4 regions of the Streptomyces sp. NPDC006365 genome follow, and region 3 is predicted to be linked to each of the others. Evidence: riboswitches for the same ligand, from Rfam matches in the RefSeq annotation. Region 3 holds a riboswitch; each other region holds the start of a gene.
The links. A riboswitch is a leader RNA that binds a small molecule or an ion and turns the genes downstream of it on or off. The one in region 3 is predicted to bind cyclic di-AMP.

Region 1 (3,928 bases), 120 kb from region 3:
GTTGACCGATGCAGCAGTCGTGGAGGCCCGGGCGGCTCGGCGGTGCTACGGGGCCCGCCAGCGCCCGTAGGCGTCCGTCAGGGCCTGTACGGGGATACGCCCGGCGGCGCGGGGTGGTGTGAGGCCGTGCACGAGCTCCCGGTTAGGCTCCGGCGTCATGGACGTACTCATCCATCTCTTCGTCGCCCTGCACATCATCGGTATCGCCGCACTCCTCGGCGGCTTCCTCACCCAGATGAAGGCGATGGGCGAGGGCACGGCCCGCTTCGGCCCCGCGATGCTCCACGGCGCGTTCACCATGCTCGTCACGGGTGTGATCCTGGTCGGCCTCAACCAGGCCGACGACCAGGCGGTCAATAACATCAAGATCGGCGTCAAGCTGGCGTTGCTGATCGTGATTCTGGGTCTCGTGTACGTGAAGCGGGACGAGGAGAAGGTGGACAAGGGCTTGTTCGGCCTGGTTGGCGGCCTGACCACCGCGAACATCTTCATCGCGGTGCTTTGGACCTGATGGCCTGAAGAGCCTCGGAAGCGGCCCCTTGAAGAGCCGCAAAACGGGCTCACGCGCGCGTGCACCCCGAAAAAGGGTCCACGCGCGCGTGCCTCACGCCGGACGGACCACGCTGTGGATCGGCATGTAGTAGATCGACTCCTCGCGGACATACGCACCCGGCTTCGGGGCGTGGATCATCATGCCGTCGCCGAGGTAGAGGCCGACGTGGCTGATGTCGTCGTAGAAGAAGACCAGGTCGCCGGGCTGGGCGCTGGCGACCGAGACCTGGGTGCCCACATTGACCTGGTCCCAGGTGGTGCGCGGGAGGGTGACGCCGGCGGCCTTCCAGGCGGCCTGGGTGAGGCCGGAGCAGTCGTAGGAGTCGGGTCCTGACGCGCCCCAGACATACGGCTTGCCGGTCTGGGCACGGGCGAAGGCGATCGCCTTCTCGCCCTTGGCGGTCGTGGTGCCCGCGGAGGTGCCCGTGCCGGTCGAGGTCTCCGCGCCGGTGGAGGGCGCGGGAGTCGGCTGGGCCTGCTGCTGCTGTTGGCGGAGCTGTTCCTCCGCGGCCTGCTGCCGCGCCAGCTCCTCCGCCTTGCGCTGGGCCTCCTCGCGCTTCTCCCGCTCGATCGCCGCGAGCCGTGCCTTTTCCTCGGTGGTCAGCCGCGAGAGCAACTGGCGCGCCTCGGCGAGTTTCCGCTGAACGTCCGCCTTGGACGACTTCAGGGTGTTCTCGGTCGTGGTGAGCGCCTGAAGGCTCTCGGAGGCCTCCTGACGCTTCTGCGTCATCTCGGACTGCTGCGTCGCATAGTCGTCGACGGCCTGCTGCTGGCGGCTGGTCAGCCGGTCCATCAGCTGGTTCTGGTCGAAGTAGTCCTGCGGGTTGTCCGCGAGCAGCAGGGACGCGGCGTCAGGGGCGGCGGCACCCGTACGGTACTGCGCGGCGGCGAACGTACCGAGCTCCTCGCGCGCCTCGTTGAGCTTCTGCGTGCGGGAGGCCACGTCGTCAAGGAGGTTGTCGACCTTCTTGCGCTGCTTGCCGGTCTTCTCCTTGGCGCCGTTGTACTTCTCGGTCGCCGTCTCCGCCTGCTGGTAGAGGTCGTCGACCTTCTTCTGGACTTCGTCGAGGCTGGGCTTCGGCTCCGCCGAGGGCGAAGCGTTCGCGGTCTGCGACAGGAGGGCCACCGAGGTGAGAGCGGCGGTGGCGAGGGCAGGGGTCCGTATGCCCTTGGGACTGGACGACCGCGCTTTGCGGTGTGGCGCCACGAAGGCGACTCCTTCCGTGCTCCGCCTACCGAGTTAGCTGTCGGGTTCGGGCGTGTGCTTCGGAAGGTTTGCCCTACGGCCCTTCTCCCCTGAGGGAGTTGGACCGATTCACCCCAAGGTCGGTGGGTCCCCGGCTCCGGGTGGCCCACAAGGGCGTACCGGACTCGGCGGGAGCCGCACGGCCCGGCGACGTTCGCCGGTGGGGGTCGAGCGGCCCACTGCGAAAGCTAACCAACTCGTGTGGCTCCTGTGAAGGTTGATGTGCGAATTGTCCGATACGTTTTCGTGACCTTAGCCTCAGGTGTCATGATCCGTCGCCGACCGTGACGGGGCGGTCCTGGAGAGTGAGAGGGATCCCGGCAGGCTCGCACCGGCAGAGCCGTCAGGTTTTGAGCGCAGCTTTTCAGGGCGGCCGCGAGGTGTCAGTGGGGGAGCCTAGACTCGGAGAGCGATGAGCAGCCTCTTTGATGACAGCTTCCTGGCGGACCTCAAACCCTCGCGGGACCGCGAGGAAGAGCCCCCGCCACCGCCCGAGGACGAGCACGTACCGGAGCAGGTTCCGGACGATCTGTTCGGCGGGAAGTTCGACGTGCCGCCGGACCGGGAGGCCTACTACCGCGATGGTGCCCCCCGTCCCCATGTGGACGCGGCCGCGCTTCTGGAGGGGCTGAACGACAACCAGCGCGCGGCGGTCGTGCACTCCGGCTCCCCCCTGCTCATCGTGGCCGGCGCCGGGTCCGGCAAGACCCGTGTGCTCACGCACCGGATCGCGTACCTGCTCGGCGAGCGGAAGGTGCACCCGGGTCAGATCCTCGCGATCACGTTCACCAACAAGGCCGCGGGCGAGATGAAGGAGCGCGTCGAGCACCTCGTCGGCCCGCGTGCGAACGCGATGTGGGTGATGACCTTCCACAGCGCGTGTGTACGGATTCTGCGGCGGGAGTCGAAGAAGCTCGGCTTCACGTCCTCGTTCTCGATCTACGACGCCGCCGACAGCAAGCGCCTCATGGCCCTGGTCTGCCGCGACCTGGACCTCGACCCGAAGCGCTTCCCGCCCAAGTCCTTCAGCGCCAAGATCTCGAACCTCAAGAACGAGCTGATCGACGAAGAGGATTTCGCGGCACAGGCCTCCGACGGCTTCGAGAAGACCCTCGCCCAGGCATACGCGCTCTACCAGTCGCGACTGCGCGAGGCGAACGCCCTCGACTTCGACGACCTGATCATGACGACGGTCAACCTCCTGCGTGCCTTCCCGGACGTCGCCGAGCACTACCGCCGCCGCTTCCGCCACGTCCTCGTGGACGAATACCAGGACACGAACCACGCCCAGTACGCCCTCGTACGGGAACTCGTCGGTACCTCCGAGCACCCCGTGGACGTACCCCCGAGCGAGCACGACGTGCCGCCCGCCGAGCTGTGCGTCGTCGGTGACGCCGACCAGTCCATCTACGCCTTCCGCGGCGCGACGATCCGCAACATCCTCCAGTTCGAGGAGGACTACCCGGACGCGACGACGATCCTCCTGGAGCAGAACTACCGCTCCACACAGACGATCCTGAGCGCCGCGAACGCGGTCATCGAGCGCAACGAAAGCCGCCGCCCCAAGAACCTGTGGACCAACGCGGGCGCGGGCGCGCGCATCACCGGCTACGTCGCCGACACGGAACACGACGAGGCGCAGTTCGTCGCCGACGAGATCGACCGGCTGACGGACGCCGGTGAGGCGAAGGCCGGCGACGTCGCCGTCTTCTACCGTACGAACGCCCAGTCCCGTGTCTTCGAAGAGGTCTTCATCCGCGTCGGCCTGCCCTACAAGGTCGTCGGCGGCGTCCGCTTCTACGAGCGCAAGGAAGTCCGGGACGTCCTCGCGTACTTGAGGGTGCTCGCCAACCCGGAGGACTCCGTACCGCTGAGGCGGATTCTCAACGTCCCCAAGCGGGGCATCGGAGACCGGGCCGAGGCGATGATCGACGCACTCGCCTCGCGGGAGAAGATCAGCTTCTCGCAGGCGCTGCGCCGCGTCGACGAGGCGTACGGCATGGCGGCCCGCTCCACGAACGCCGTCAAGCGGTTCAACACGCTGATGGAGGAGCTGCGGACCATCGTCGAGTCGGGCGCGGGCCCGGCCACGGTCCTGGAGGCCGTGCTCGAACGCACCGGCTATCTGGC
Region 2 (3,928 bases), on a different contig from region 3:
CTCCTGAACGCACCGCTTGAGGCTGAGCCGAAGGGCCTGGACGGTATCGCCACGATCATGGCGCGTGCCTTCTCCGAAGGCACCGACAAGCACTCCGCCGAGGAGTTCGCCGCCGAGCTGGAGCGCTGCGGCGCCACGCTGGACGCGCACGCCGACCACCCGGGCGTACGCCTGAGCCTCGAAGTCCCCGTGTCGCGGCTCCAGAAGGCGCTCGGCCTGCTCGCCGACGCCCTCAGGGCGCCCGCCTTCGCGGACAGCGAGGTCGAACGCCTCGTCCGCAACCGGCTCGACGAGATTCCGCACGAGACCGCCAACCCGGCCCGCCGCGCCGCCAAGGAGCTCTCCAAGGAGCTCTTCCCGGCGACCTCGCGCATGTCGCGCCCGCGCCAGGGCACCGAGGAGACGGTTGCGAGCATCGACTCGGCGGCCGTACGCGCCTTCTACGAGAAGCATGTACGCCCCGCCACCACCACCGCGGTCGTCGTCGGCGACCTCACCGGTGTCGACCTCGACGCGATGCTCGGCGAGACGCTCGGCGCCTGGACCGGCTCGCCGGCCGAGGCGCGTCCCGTGCCTCCGGTGACCGCCGACGACACCGGCCGCGTGGTCATCGTCGACCGTCCCGGAGCCGTCCAGACACAGCTGCTCATCGGCCGCGTCGGCGCCGACCGGCACGACCGTGTGTGGCCCGCCCAGGTGCTCGGCACGTACTGCCTCGGCGGCACCCTCACCTCGCGTCTTGACCGCGTCCTACGCGAGGAAAAGGGCTACACCTACGGTGTGCGGGCGTTCGGCCAGGTGCTGCGCTCCGCCCCGGACGGCACGGGCGCCGCGATGCTCGCCATCAGTGGCTCGGTGGACACGCCGAACACCGGCCCGGCGCTCGACGACCTCTGGAAGGTGCTGCGTACGCTCGCGGCCGAGGGCCTGACGGACACCGAGCGCGACATCGCCGTACAGAACCTCGTGGGCGTGGCGCCGCTCAAGTACGAGACCGCAGCCGCCGTCGCCGGCACGCTCGCCGACCAGGTCGAGCAGCACCTGCCGGACGACTTCCAGGCGACGCTGTACCGCCAACTCGCCGCGACGGGCACCGTGGAGGCCACCGCGGCCGCCGTGAGCGCCTTCCCGGTGGACCGTCTGGTGACCGTCCTCGTCGGGGACGCTGCCCAGATCGAGGAGCCCGTCAAGGCCCTCGGAATCGGTGAGGTGAGTGTGGTCCCGGCCGAGTAGAGCCGCCCCCACATCTCCGGGGACCCTGGAGGCTTATGGGCCTCCAGGGTCCTTCTTTGTCCAAATTGATTGGATTGGTTGGGAGTTGGTATGGAGGTTGTGTGTCTGCCCTGTGGCGTGCGCTACAAAAGCCGTCATCCGTTTGTTGTTTGAGAGATGGCCCGCTTAGCGTCGGTCCGGCTGTTCGTCAGGCAGTGCGCCGCATCCGCGGCACCGGACAGTCATCGCCGAGTCCCCGTACGGCGCGAGCCAGGGGAGCCGGGGACCCACCGCAGTCCCTGGGGTGAATCGGGCGCCCTCCTGGAGGGAGTCCGTAGGAGACCTTCCTGCTCCGAACCCGTCAGCTAACCCGGTAGGCGAGAAGGAAGGAAAGGACCAGCCACTTCATGGCGTTCACCCGCGCCACCGGGAAGCACCGTCGCCCGAGCCGTACGAAGCGCACGTCCTCGAGGACCGTGGGCGTCGCGACGCTCGCCACCACCGGTGTCATCGGCACCCTGGCCGCCCCGGCGTTCGCCGGCCCGGCCTCGGTCAAGCAGACAGGGCTGACCCAGGCCGTCACCATGGGCGACTCGGTCGCCGACCAGATCGACGCCCAGGCCCACGCCCAGCGGCAGGCCGCCGAGGAGGCCGCCGCCCGCGAGGCGGCCGAGGAGGCCGCCAGGAAGCGGGCCGCCGAGCAGAAGGCCCGGGCCGAGGCGAAGGCCAAGGCGGAGCGCGAGGCCAAGGAGCGCGCCGCCCGCGAGGCCGAGCGCAAGCGCCTGCTCAACTCCTTCGTCTCGCCGATCAGCGACTCGTACGTCTCCACCGGCTACAAGGCCGGCGGCTCCGTCTGGTCCTCCGGCAGTCACACCGGCATCGACTTCCACGCCGCCAGCGGCACCACCGTCCGCGCCGTGGGTGCCGGTACCGTCGTAGAGGCCGGCTTCGAGGGCTCGTACGGCAACCAGGTCGTCATCAAGATGAACGACGGCACGTACACGCAGTACGCCCACATGTCGTCCCTCTCCGTCTCCGTCGGCCAGAGCGTCACCCCGGGCCAGCAGATAGGCCTCTCCGGGGCGACCGGCAACGTCACCGGAGCACACCTCCACTTCGAGGCGCGTACGTCCCAGGAGTACGGCTCGGACATGGACCCCCTCGCCTACCTCCGGTCGCACGGCGTGAACGTCTGACGGCTCGGGAGCTCCACCGCACCCTCCCTAAGGCCCCGGCTCACCGAGCCGGGGCTTTCGTGCATGCCGACGGGACGACTGCCTGTTCTGCGCGACTATGTGTCCAAAAAAACTCCATGGATTCCGGCCCGCCATCGGAATTTCCGGCTCTCTGCAATAGAGTCACCGAACGAGCGTCAATCAACCGCGTTTCGCGGGGATTAAGGCGGAGGTCCGGTCATGCGTATTCCCGCGCACTCGGTATGCACGGCGATCCGTGACGACATCGTCGCGGGTGTCTACGAACGCGGCAGCCGGCTCACCGAGGAACTGCTCGCGCGTCGCTACGGCGTCTCGCGGGTCCCCGTGCGGGAGGCGCTGCGCACGCTGGAGGCGGAGGGCTTCGTCGTCACGCGCCGCCACGCGGGCGCGTGCGTCGCGGAACCCACCGAGCAGGAGGCCGCCGACCTCCTGGAGATGCGCATGCTCCTGGAGCCGCTGGGCGCCGCGCGCGCCGCGCAGCGGCGGACGGAGGCGCACCTCAAGGTGCTGCGAGGCCTCGTCAGGCTGGGGCAGGAGCGGGCCAGGAGGGGCCAGGGCGAGGATCTGCGCTCGCTGGGCGGCTGGTTCCACGAGACGCTCGCGCAGGCCTCCGGCAGCCCCGCGCTGACCTCGATGCTCACCCAGCTGCGGCACAAGATCGCCTGGATGTACTCGGTCGAGGCGCCGGCCCATCCCGCCGAGTCCTGGTCGGAGCACGGCGGCATCGTGGACGCCGTCGCGCGCGGCGACAGCGAGCGGGCCCGGGCCATCACGGCCCTGCACACCGAGCGGGCGACGGCCGCGCACCGGCTGCGCTTTCCCGAGCGCGGTGATCGCGTGGAGCGTGTGAGGACTTCGCAACACCCCGTAAACACGGCGAGCGTGCGGCATTAACAGTGGCGCCGTATACAAAGGGGAGTAATTCGCGGGGCATTATTTTTGCTGCCTGTAATCTGGAATTGTAAAGGGCCCGCCCGGTATTTTGGGCGAGCCCTTTTGGTGCATGTGCGGGACGGCGTTTTTGATGCGACGACCGCAGCGACCATCAATTGAGGAACCCCGACGGCGCGCAACCAGGTCCGCGAGAGCGCGCCGGTTCAGGCGCAAAGGGGTCTCACACGGTTTCCGGCAGCTCCTCAAGTCCCTCCGCGACCAGCTTGGCCAGGCGGTCGAGCGCGGCGTCCGCGCCCTCGGCGTCGGAGGCCAGGACGATCTCCTCGCCGCCCTTGGCGCCCAGGCCGAGCACCGCGAGCATGGAAGCGGCGTTGACGGGGTTGCCGTCCGCCTTGGCGATCGTCACGGGGACGCCGGCGGCCGTGGCCGCGCGGACGAAGATGGAGGCGGGGCGGGCGTGGAGGCCCTCGGCCCAGCCGACGTTGACGCGGCGCTCAGCCATGTGATGCTGCCCTTCAGGTGTCTCAGGTTGTCTAGACCACTATCCCATACCGTGAAGCGTCCCCGAGAGGGTGTCGAGCCCGTCGGAGGCCAGGAGCCCGTGC
Region 3 (3,928 bases):
CGGCGGCTCGTGGAGCGCCAACTCCGGCAACGGGGAGTACGGCGGCCTCCAGATAGCCCAGGAGGAGTGGGAGCAGTACGGCGGTCTCGACTACGCGATGAGGGCCGACCTGGCCAGTCGCTCGCAGCAGATAGCCGTCGCCGAGAAGATCCTCGCGGACAAGGGTACGAGCCCCTGGGCGACCTGTGGACTGGTCGCGGGCCTGACGCAGAACTCCGACTCGGCCGACGTTGACACGGGCCTGGCGCAGGATTCGCCCACACCGACCTCCACTCCGCCCACCGAGGCGGACTCGGGATCGGGCTCCGATTCGGGGCGGACGTCAAGTGACCACTCCGCAAAGGATGAATCGTCCGACAGTTCCGACAGTTCCGACTCGTCCGGTACATCCGCTGATTCGGGATCGTCCGGTACGTCCGGGTCGTCCACCGACGGTTCGCAGGACTCCGGCAGCGATTCCACCGCCGAATCACCGAGCCCCGACAGCTCGCCCAGTCCATCCACGGGTGCGACGAATGAGGGCGAATCAGGCAACTCGGGTGAGAACGCCGACTCTTCGACCGGCGGGAGTGAGAGTACGAACACAGATCACGGCACCGGCCGTCACCGTGGCGGCAGCGCCGAAGAGGGTGCCGATGCCCCCCGTGTGGACGACTCCGCCGGCCGGCATGCCTCGCGCGCGGGCAGCGCCTCACGCGATGCGGCGGACGCTTCGGACGGCTCGTACACCGTCCGTTCCGGAGACAGCCTCTCGGCAATCGCCGACTCCCTTGACCTCCAAGGCGGATGGTCCGAGTTGTACTCCGCGAACAAGCACACTGTCGGCGCCGATCCGGACCTCATCCTCCCCGGTCAGCGCCTTGAACTCGGCGCAGAGTGAGTGGTGTGCAAGGTGCCGAACCGGGCCAAAAGTAGCGGCAGTTCGTGCCGGATGTCCGGTTTGGTGAAAGTGAGACATGGATCTCAAAGGCCCTGATCGTCTTTGAAATTCGGCGGATCGCATGTTTACGGTCGTGACCGCTCGCCACAGCGGGCCCCGACGGACGTCACGCCGAATCCTGCCAACGGCCGTACGGGAACAGTCGTCGCGTAAGCGCCGTAGGCAGGAGCGGGGGACCCAAGGTAAGTGCCGGGCCCGGTCGTCGAGACCAGGTGCGGCTTGGGGTGAAGTCGTGCGGAGCGATCCGCACGGCCGGGCAACTCACCAGGCCCGAACCCGACAGCTCACCTCGTAGGCGTCGGTGAGGGGATCTCTTCATGCTGCTTTCCGGCAAGGGCAAGCACCGTCGCCCGTCCAAGGCCACCCGCATAGCCACGCTCGCCGGTGTCACCGGTGCCGCCATCGCCGCCCCGCTGATGGTGTCGGGTACGGCTTCCGCTGCCACCGCCTCCGAGTGGGACGCCGTCGCCCAGTGCGAGTCGGGCGGCAACTGGTCCATCAACACCGGCAACGGCTACTACGGCGGCCTGCAGTTCTCCGCCTCCACCTGGGCCGGCTACGGCGGCACGAAGTACGCCGCCACCGCCGACCAGGCCAGCAAGGCCCAGCAGATCGAGATCGCCGAGAAGGTCCTCGCGGGTCAGGGCAAGGGTGCCTGGCCGGTCTGCGGCAAGGGTCTGTCGAGCGCCGCGTACACCGGCGGCGGCTCCTCGGGCTCCGGTGCCGCGCAGGAGAACACCCAGCAGTCCCAGCAGCAGAGCGCCCCGGCCCAGGAGGAGCGCGCTTCCCGCTCCGCGGACCGTCCGGCTGCCAAGAAGACCGTCACCACCCCGACCGGCAAGAAGGTCAAGAAGGGCGACGGCGAGTACAAGGTCGTCAAGGGTGACACCCTCAGCGAGATCGCCACGGAGAACGACGTCAAGGGCGGCTGGCAGAAGCTGTTCAAGCTGAACGACGACATCGTCGACAACGCGGACGTCATCTACCCGGGCCAGCAGCTGCACCTCAGCTGAACTGAGCCCCGGCTCAGCTGAAGCCCGGCCCCCAGAGCGGCCGAAGCTGAGCCCCCAGCAGTCCCGCCCCGGTGCGTCTTCCCCCGTACGCACCGGGGCGGGACTTTTTGTTCAGTTCGGAAACAATTCGCCTTCGGTTCGGCCCATAAGAGGGGTGGACGGCTGGCTGAGCGCCCGGAGCCGGTTAGGCTCGTCATCGCGGAGCCGCCGCGGCTTCGCGCTGTGCGGGCCCAGCGGCCCGCGTAATCGCGTCACATCCCAGAAGGAGATGCTCGTGCCGTCCATCGACGTCGTCGTAGCCCGGGAAATCCTGGACTCCCGAGGCAATCCCACGGTCGAGGTCGAGGTCGGCCTCGACGACGGCAGCACGGGTCGTGCCGCCGTTCCGTCCGGCGCCTCCACGGGCGCCTTCGAGGCTGTCGAACTCCGCGACGGAGACGCCAACCGCTACCTCGGCAAGGGTGTCGAGAAGGCCGTCCTCGCCGTCATCGAGCAGCTCGGCCCGGAGCTCGTCGGTTACGACGCCACCGAGCAGCGACTGATCGACCAGGCCATGATCGACCTGGACGCCACCGACAACAAGGGCTCGCTCGGAGCCAACGCCATCCTCGGCGTCTCCCTCGCCGTCGCGCACGCCGCCTCCGAGGCCAGCGACCTCCCGCTGTTCCGTTACCTGGGCGGGCCGAACGCGCACCTGCTGCCCGTACCGATGATGAACATCCTGAACGGCGGCTCGCACGCCGACTCGAACGTGGACATCCAGGAGTTCATGATCGCCCCCATCGGCGCGGAGTCCTTCTCCGAGGCGCTGCGCTGGGGCGCCGAGGTCTACCACACCCTCAAGAAGGTGCTGAAGACCAAGGGCCTGTCCACCGGCCTCGGCGACGAGGGCGGCTTCGCCCCGAACCTGGAGTCCAACCGCGCCGCCCTCGACCTCATCATCGAGGCCATCAAGGAGGCCGGCTACCAGCCCGGCGAGCAGGTCGCCCTGGCGCTCGACGTCGCCGCCTCCGAGTTCTACAAGGACGGCTCGTACCTCTTCGAGGGCAAGTCGCGCTCGGCCGCCGAGATGACGGAGTACTACGAGGAGCTCGTCGCCTCGTACCCGCTCGTCTCCATCGAGGACCCGCTGTTCGAGGACGACTGGGCTGGCTGGAAGGTCATCACCGACAAGATCGGTGACAAGGTCCAGATCGTCGGCGACGACCTCTTCGTCACCAACCCGGAGCGCCTCGCCCGCGGTATCGAGGAGGGCTCCGCCAACGCCCTGCTGGTCAAGGTCAACCAGATCGGCTCGCTGACCGAGACCCTGGACGCCGTGGAGCTGGCCCAGCGCAACGGCTTCAAGTGCATGATGTCCCACCGCTCGGGCGAGACCGAGGACGTCACCATCGCCGACCTCGCCGTCGCCACCAACTGTGGCCAGATCAAGACCGGCGCCCCGGCCCGCTCGGACCGCGTCGCCAAGTACAACCAGCTGCTGCGCATCGAGGAGATCCTCGACGACGCTGCGGTGTACGCGGGCCGTTCGGCCTTCCCCCGTTTCAAGGGCTGACCTGCACAGGCACCTCCTTGCCCACGTCCCCGTACGCGGTCCCGTACCGTGTGCGGGGACGTACGCGTGTATGAAGGGGAGGCGGGTGACATGGCCGGGAAGGACCGGGACCGGTTCTCCACCGCGACCAGGCTGCGACTGCTCGGCGAGCAGACGGCGGCGCGCGTCTACCGCTCCCAGACCAGGCGCCAGGCCCGCCGCTCCCGGCTGACCGGGAGGGCCGCGCTCCTCGCCCTCGTCCTGTGCACCCTGGTCGTCGCCCTCGCGTATCCGACCCGGCAGTACGTCTCCCAGCGCGCCGAGATCGCCGAACTCGAGCGGGAGCGGGAGCAGGCCCGTGAGAAGGTCGAGCAGCTGCGCGACCTCAAGGCACGCTGGCAGGACGACGCGTACGCCGAGCAGCGAATCCGCGAGCGCCTG
Region 4 (3,928 bases), on a different contig from region 3:
CGGCTGGGCCATCGCGGACTCCAGGCCCAGCGACACAAAGGTCTCCCCCGTCGTGGCCAAGGCGCAGAACGCGAAGCTTGGTTGATGGGTGCGTGCGGCACCGGCCTCGGGTAGCTGGCTAGCCGGGGCCGGACGGTGCCACTGATCATCCTTACGAGTGAGCCAGCGGCATATTCCATTCCGGCTTGACGTGCCGTCACTACCGTCCGCCGCCACATGGTCAGCTCATCCCACGAGGCGATGCACCGCCTCTTCCAGGAGGACCCCGGCGCCTTCGCGCGGACCTTCCGGACCCTGGATCTCCCGTTTCCGGACCCCGTAGCGGTGTCTCTCATGCCCACCGATCTCACGGAGATCAAGCCACTGGAACGGCGCGTGGACACGCTCCTCAGGCTCGACACCGCCTCCGGCGAGAGCCATCTGCTGGTCGTCGAAGCCCAGGGCAAGAAAGACCCGAAGAAGCACGCAAGCTGGGCTTACTACATCGCCCACCTCTATGCGAAGTACCGCATCCCGCCGGTCCTGCTCGTCACCTGCCAGGACAAGGCCACCGCCACCTGGGCCTCCGAACCCATCACGATCGGGCCCAGGCAGTGGCGCACTCTCACACTGCGTCCCCTCGTCCTGGGCCCGCACAACGTCCCCGCCATCACCGACCCGTCCACCGCGGCCCGCGACATTCCCCTGGCGACACTGTCTGCCATCACTCATGGCAAGGACGACAACGTCGCTGCCATACTGAAAGCCCTGGCCGCCGCGCTGAAGACCGTCGACGAAGAGACCGCGAGGATCTTCGCCGAATTCACCGAACTCGGCCTCGGGACCGCCCCGGCCGCAAAGATCTGGAGGCAATTGATGTCCGTCGACCTCTCCTTCTTCCGCTCGGAGACCTCCCAGCGCCTGCGCGCGGAAGGCCGCGTCGAAGGTCACGCCGAGGACATCCTGCTGGTCCTGGGCGAGCGTGGCGTCGAGGTTCCGGACGGCGTACGCGCGCGCATCATGGAATGCACCGACCTGGAGACCCTCCGAGCCTGGCTGAAGCGCTCCGTGACGGCCGCCAAGGTCGAAGATCTGTTCCGGGACGCGAAGGGCGACGAGCGACGGTGAATGTCCCGGCACCGTCAGAGGGCCGGGCTTCCCCCGGGCGCCGATCGGCCGACCCTTGGGGCGCGCTCAGCCGATCCGGTGACGAGGCCGCCCCGCAGGTCCAGACGCCCGATCAGTAAGGGCCGTTGACGTTGTCGATCGAGCCGTATCGGTCGGCGGCGTAGTTGCAGGCCGCCGCGATGTTCGCGACCGGGTCGAAGGGGTCCATCGACGTACCGGGCACGTGGTAGGCCCTGAAGGTCGGATCGATGGTCTGCAGGAGGCCCTTGGACGGGGTCCCGGCCGCGGCGTTGGAGTCCCAGTTGTTGATGGCCTGCGGATTCCCCGACGACTCACGCATGACGTTGCGGTGGATGCCGTCGTACGAGCCCGGAATCCCATGCTGGGCCATGACGTCCAGCGCCTCCTTGATCCAACCGTCCAGGTCGTTCGTGTACGTCTTCGCGGCGGCGGGGGTGGCAGCAGGCGCCGCGGACTTGGCTGCAGCCGGGGACGCGGTCGCCTTCTTCGTACCGACCGTCAGGGTGAGGCCCGGCCTGATCAGCGAGGGGTTGTCACCGATGACCGCACGGTTGGCCTTGTAGAGCTTCTGCCAACCGCCGCTCTTGGGGTGCTTCTTCGCGATCCTGATCAGGGTGTCGCCCTTGACCACCTTGTGCGTGACGAGCTCGACCTGCGGAACCGCGGCTTGCGCAACCTGTGCCACCTGCGCCGCCGGCTGGGCGGCGTGGGCGCCGGTCACCCCGACGAACGGGAGCGCGAGCGCGGCCCCGCCCGTTCCTACGGGGACGACGACGCGGGCGATGCGGCGGGCTTTCGGACGGCGGTGCTTACCTCGTGCGGGCATGGCGAATTCCTCTCCGGCGCCTGCGAGGTGAGCTGTCGGGTTCGGGCGGGAGATGCCCGGCCGCACGGTGAGTACGACTTCACCCCAAGCCGTTCCGGTGCCCGGATCGGCGACTTACCTGGGTCCCCCGCTCCTGCCGTAGCGCGTGGATGAATGGGGTTCCGGGGCGGCGGCAGGATTCGGCGTTCCGCCCGGATCGACGAGAACGTATGCGAGAGCACACACCCGAAACAAGCCCCGAAATCCCGGTGCGCCCCTTATGAACTAGCCAAAACGAGGGGGAAATCGCCCGATTACTCCGGAACGCAACCTTCAACTTACGTTCTGCAAAGCAGAAGTTGCCGAGACGGGACTTCAACACCCAATCCACCCGAACGTGACCCATTTCACGCGATCAAGCACCATCAAGCCTGAACAAAGCGGCAATGGAGGCAAGTCGGGCATTGCGCCCGTGGGGAACGGTCCGGCTTTGAGCTTGAAGGGGAGGCCGGAGCACCGGTGTTCGGGGGGCCGCTGAGGCGCGGGCCATGGAGCACAGCCTCGGCTACGTCGACGTGCTCGGCGGATGAGGTTGCGTACACGCACGTGGCGTACAGCGGCTGCCCTCAGGCAGGCAGATCTACAAACGTTACAGATCGCCCGTAATGTGTCACAACGGGGACATCGGCTCAGTCTCGCAACCGAGCCGACGCGAACTCGAATAGTTCGTCCAGCCCGATGGCGCGAATGCCCATGATTCCTCCACGATCAGCTGCACTTCGAGAGGGCAGGGGCGGACGCGCCCAGCCTGATGCGCGGGTGAGGAACAGACACGGTTTCAGCTTTCCCGGGGCCGCTCATTCTTCGGATCCCAGCGCACCCACGGCAGCTCGTGGCGCCAGCCCTCGCGTCGGGCAGCCCAGTCGAGCAGGACCGGGACCACGAGTTCCTCACCACCCCGGTCCGAGGGCAGCGACACCTCGGCACGGTAGTGCGTGTGAGAGCCACCTTCCCGGTACTCGACCACGACGGTGAGGTCGTCGTTGAGGGCGACCTGCAGGTAGTGCTGGCCGACCTCTGGTACGTCGAGTCGCTCCAAGACGAGGAACCGGCATCGCAGGTTGAGCGCAGCGTAGAGCCTCTGGATCTGCCGCTCGGAGGGGTCGTCCCAGGTCTCACCGGTCTCGTCGGTGACGCGTAGCCGCGCCTCAGCCACGGAGGCGCTTCTCTGCGAACACCAGCAGTTCCTCAAGCTCAACGCGGTGCGGTTCCGCCCTTTCGGGGTCTCCGGACAGAACCCAGGCACCGTCCCAGTCGACTCGAAACACCTGGCCCCGGAAATTCTCGAACTCGACGTAACTTCCCGGCGCACCGTCGAGTAGCTTGATTTCGCGGTACAGAGTCTCCGGCTTTGCCAGGACTCCGTCCGGGCCATCCGTTCCTCCCTTGGTCACGGTGTTGTCGTACCGCATCTTGAGGAAGGGCACGGGACCCCTGTCGAGGTTGGCCGGAGTGAGAACCCTGATGAAACTCTCGCGCGCGTCGTCGAGCGAGTACCGGTCCGGGGCGGCGAATTCACACGCGTACCCAGGAAATACCGCCCATGTAACCTGCTGGAGTTCTGGCAGCTGGACCTCGTGATAACGATGCACACCAGGCCGCGCGACTCCGACGACATCGAATTCACGCTCAGGAAACCTGAATCCAGTAATGGTGTTCAGCAAGACATTACCCGCGAGCGCACGAGAACCGTCCTCCCGCGCAGCCGCCAGGATGGCGCCAACCAGCGCTTCGTCGTACGAATCACGGGCGTTGACCTGGAAGAGGTACTGCCCGTCCGCACTGAGAGCCGCAGCGAAGTCCAGTCCGGGTGCGGGCGACCAACGCCAGCAATCCGGGATACCCGGAAACTCTTCGACTCCTGGAAAACCGGACACAACAGCGGCCGGATCCATATGAACCTCCTTTACGCACCCCTGCACGAGTAATTCGGCC

Region 1: linked by a shared signal. The riboswitch ahead of ACFYO0_RS22950 (NlpC/P60 family protein) and the one ahead of ACFYO0_RS23445 (transglycosylase family protein) in region 3 are both predicted to bind cyclic di-AMP.
Region 2: linked by a shared signal. The riboswitch ahead of ACFYO0_RS39825 (M23 family metallopeptidase) and the one ahead of ACFYO0_RS23445 (transglycosylase family protein) in region 3 are both predicted to bind cyclic di-AMP.
Region 4: linked by a shared signal. The riboswitch ahead of ACFYO0_RS29110 (transglycosylase SLT domain-containing protein) and the one ahead of ACFYO0_RS23445 (transglycosylase family protein) in region 3 are both predicted to bind cyclic di-AMP.

The regions. Positions count from the first base shown of each region.
Region 1 is NZ_JBIAHS010000008.1:145,072-148,999, reverse strand. It holds gene ACFYO0_RS22955 (hypothetical protein) at 158-511, shown strand; gene ACFYO0_RS22950 (NlpC/P60 family protein) at 605-1,759, opposite strand; cyclic di-AMP (ydaO/yuaA leader) riboswitch at 1,767-1,939, opposite strand; gene pcrA (DNA helicase PcrA) at 2,211-3,928, shown strand, end outside.
Region 2 is NZ_JBIAHS010000023.1:25,282-29,209, reverse strand. It holds gene ACFYO0_RS39830 (M16 family metallopeptidase) at 1-1,233, shown strand, start outside; cyclic di-AMP (ydaO/yuaA leader) riboswitch at 1,449-1,607, shown strand; gene ACFYO0_RS39825 (M23 family metallopeptidase) at 1,620-2,408, shown strand; gene ACFYO0_RS39820 (GntR family transcriptional regulator) at 2,628-3,323, shown strand; gene ACFYO0_RS39815 (HPr family phosphocarrier protein) at 3,544-3,825, opposite strand.
Region 3 is NZ_JBIAHS010000008.1:265,636-269,563, reverse strand. It holds gene ACFYO0_RS23450 (transglycosylase family protein) at 1-880, shown strand, start outside; cyclic di-AMP (ydaO/yuaA leader) riboswitch at 1,085-1,253, shown strand; gene ACFYO0_RS23445 (transglycosylase family protein) at 1,258-1,953, shown strand; gene eno (phosphopyruvate hydratase) at 2,222-3,508, shown strand; gene ACFYO0_RS23435 (septum formation initiator family protein) at 3,599-3,928, shown strand, end outside.
Region 4 is NZ_JBIAHS010000012.1:114,635-118,562, reverse strand. It holds gene ACFYO0_RS29120 (hypothetical protein) at 1-85, shown strand, start outside; gene ACFYO0_RS29115 (hypothetical protein) at 217-1,107, shown strand; gene ACFYO0_RS29110 (transglycosylase SLT domain-containing protein) at 1,220-1,954, opposite strand; cyclic di-AMP (ydaO/yuaA leader) riboswitch at 1,959-2,108, opposite strand; gene ACFYO0_RS29105 (hypothetical protein) at 2,772-3,149, opposite strand; gene ACFYO0_RS29100 (hypothetical protein) at 3,142-3,888, opposite strand; gene ACFYO0_RS29095 (DUF6531 domain-containing protein) at 3,900-3,928, opposite strand, start outside.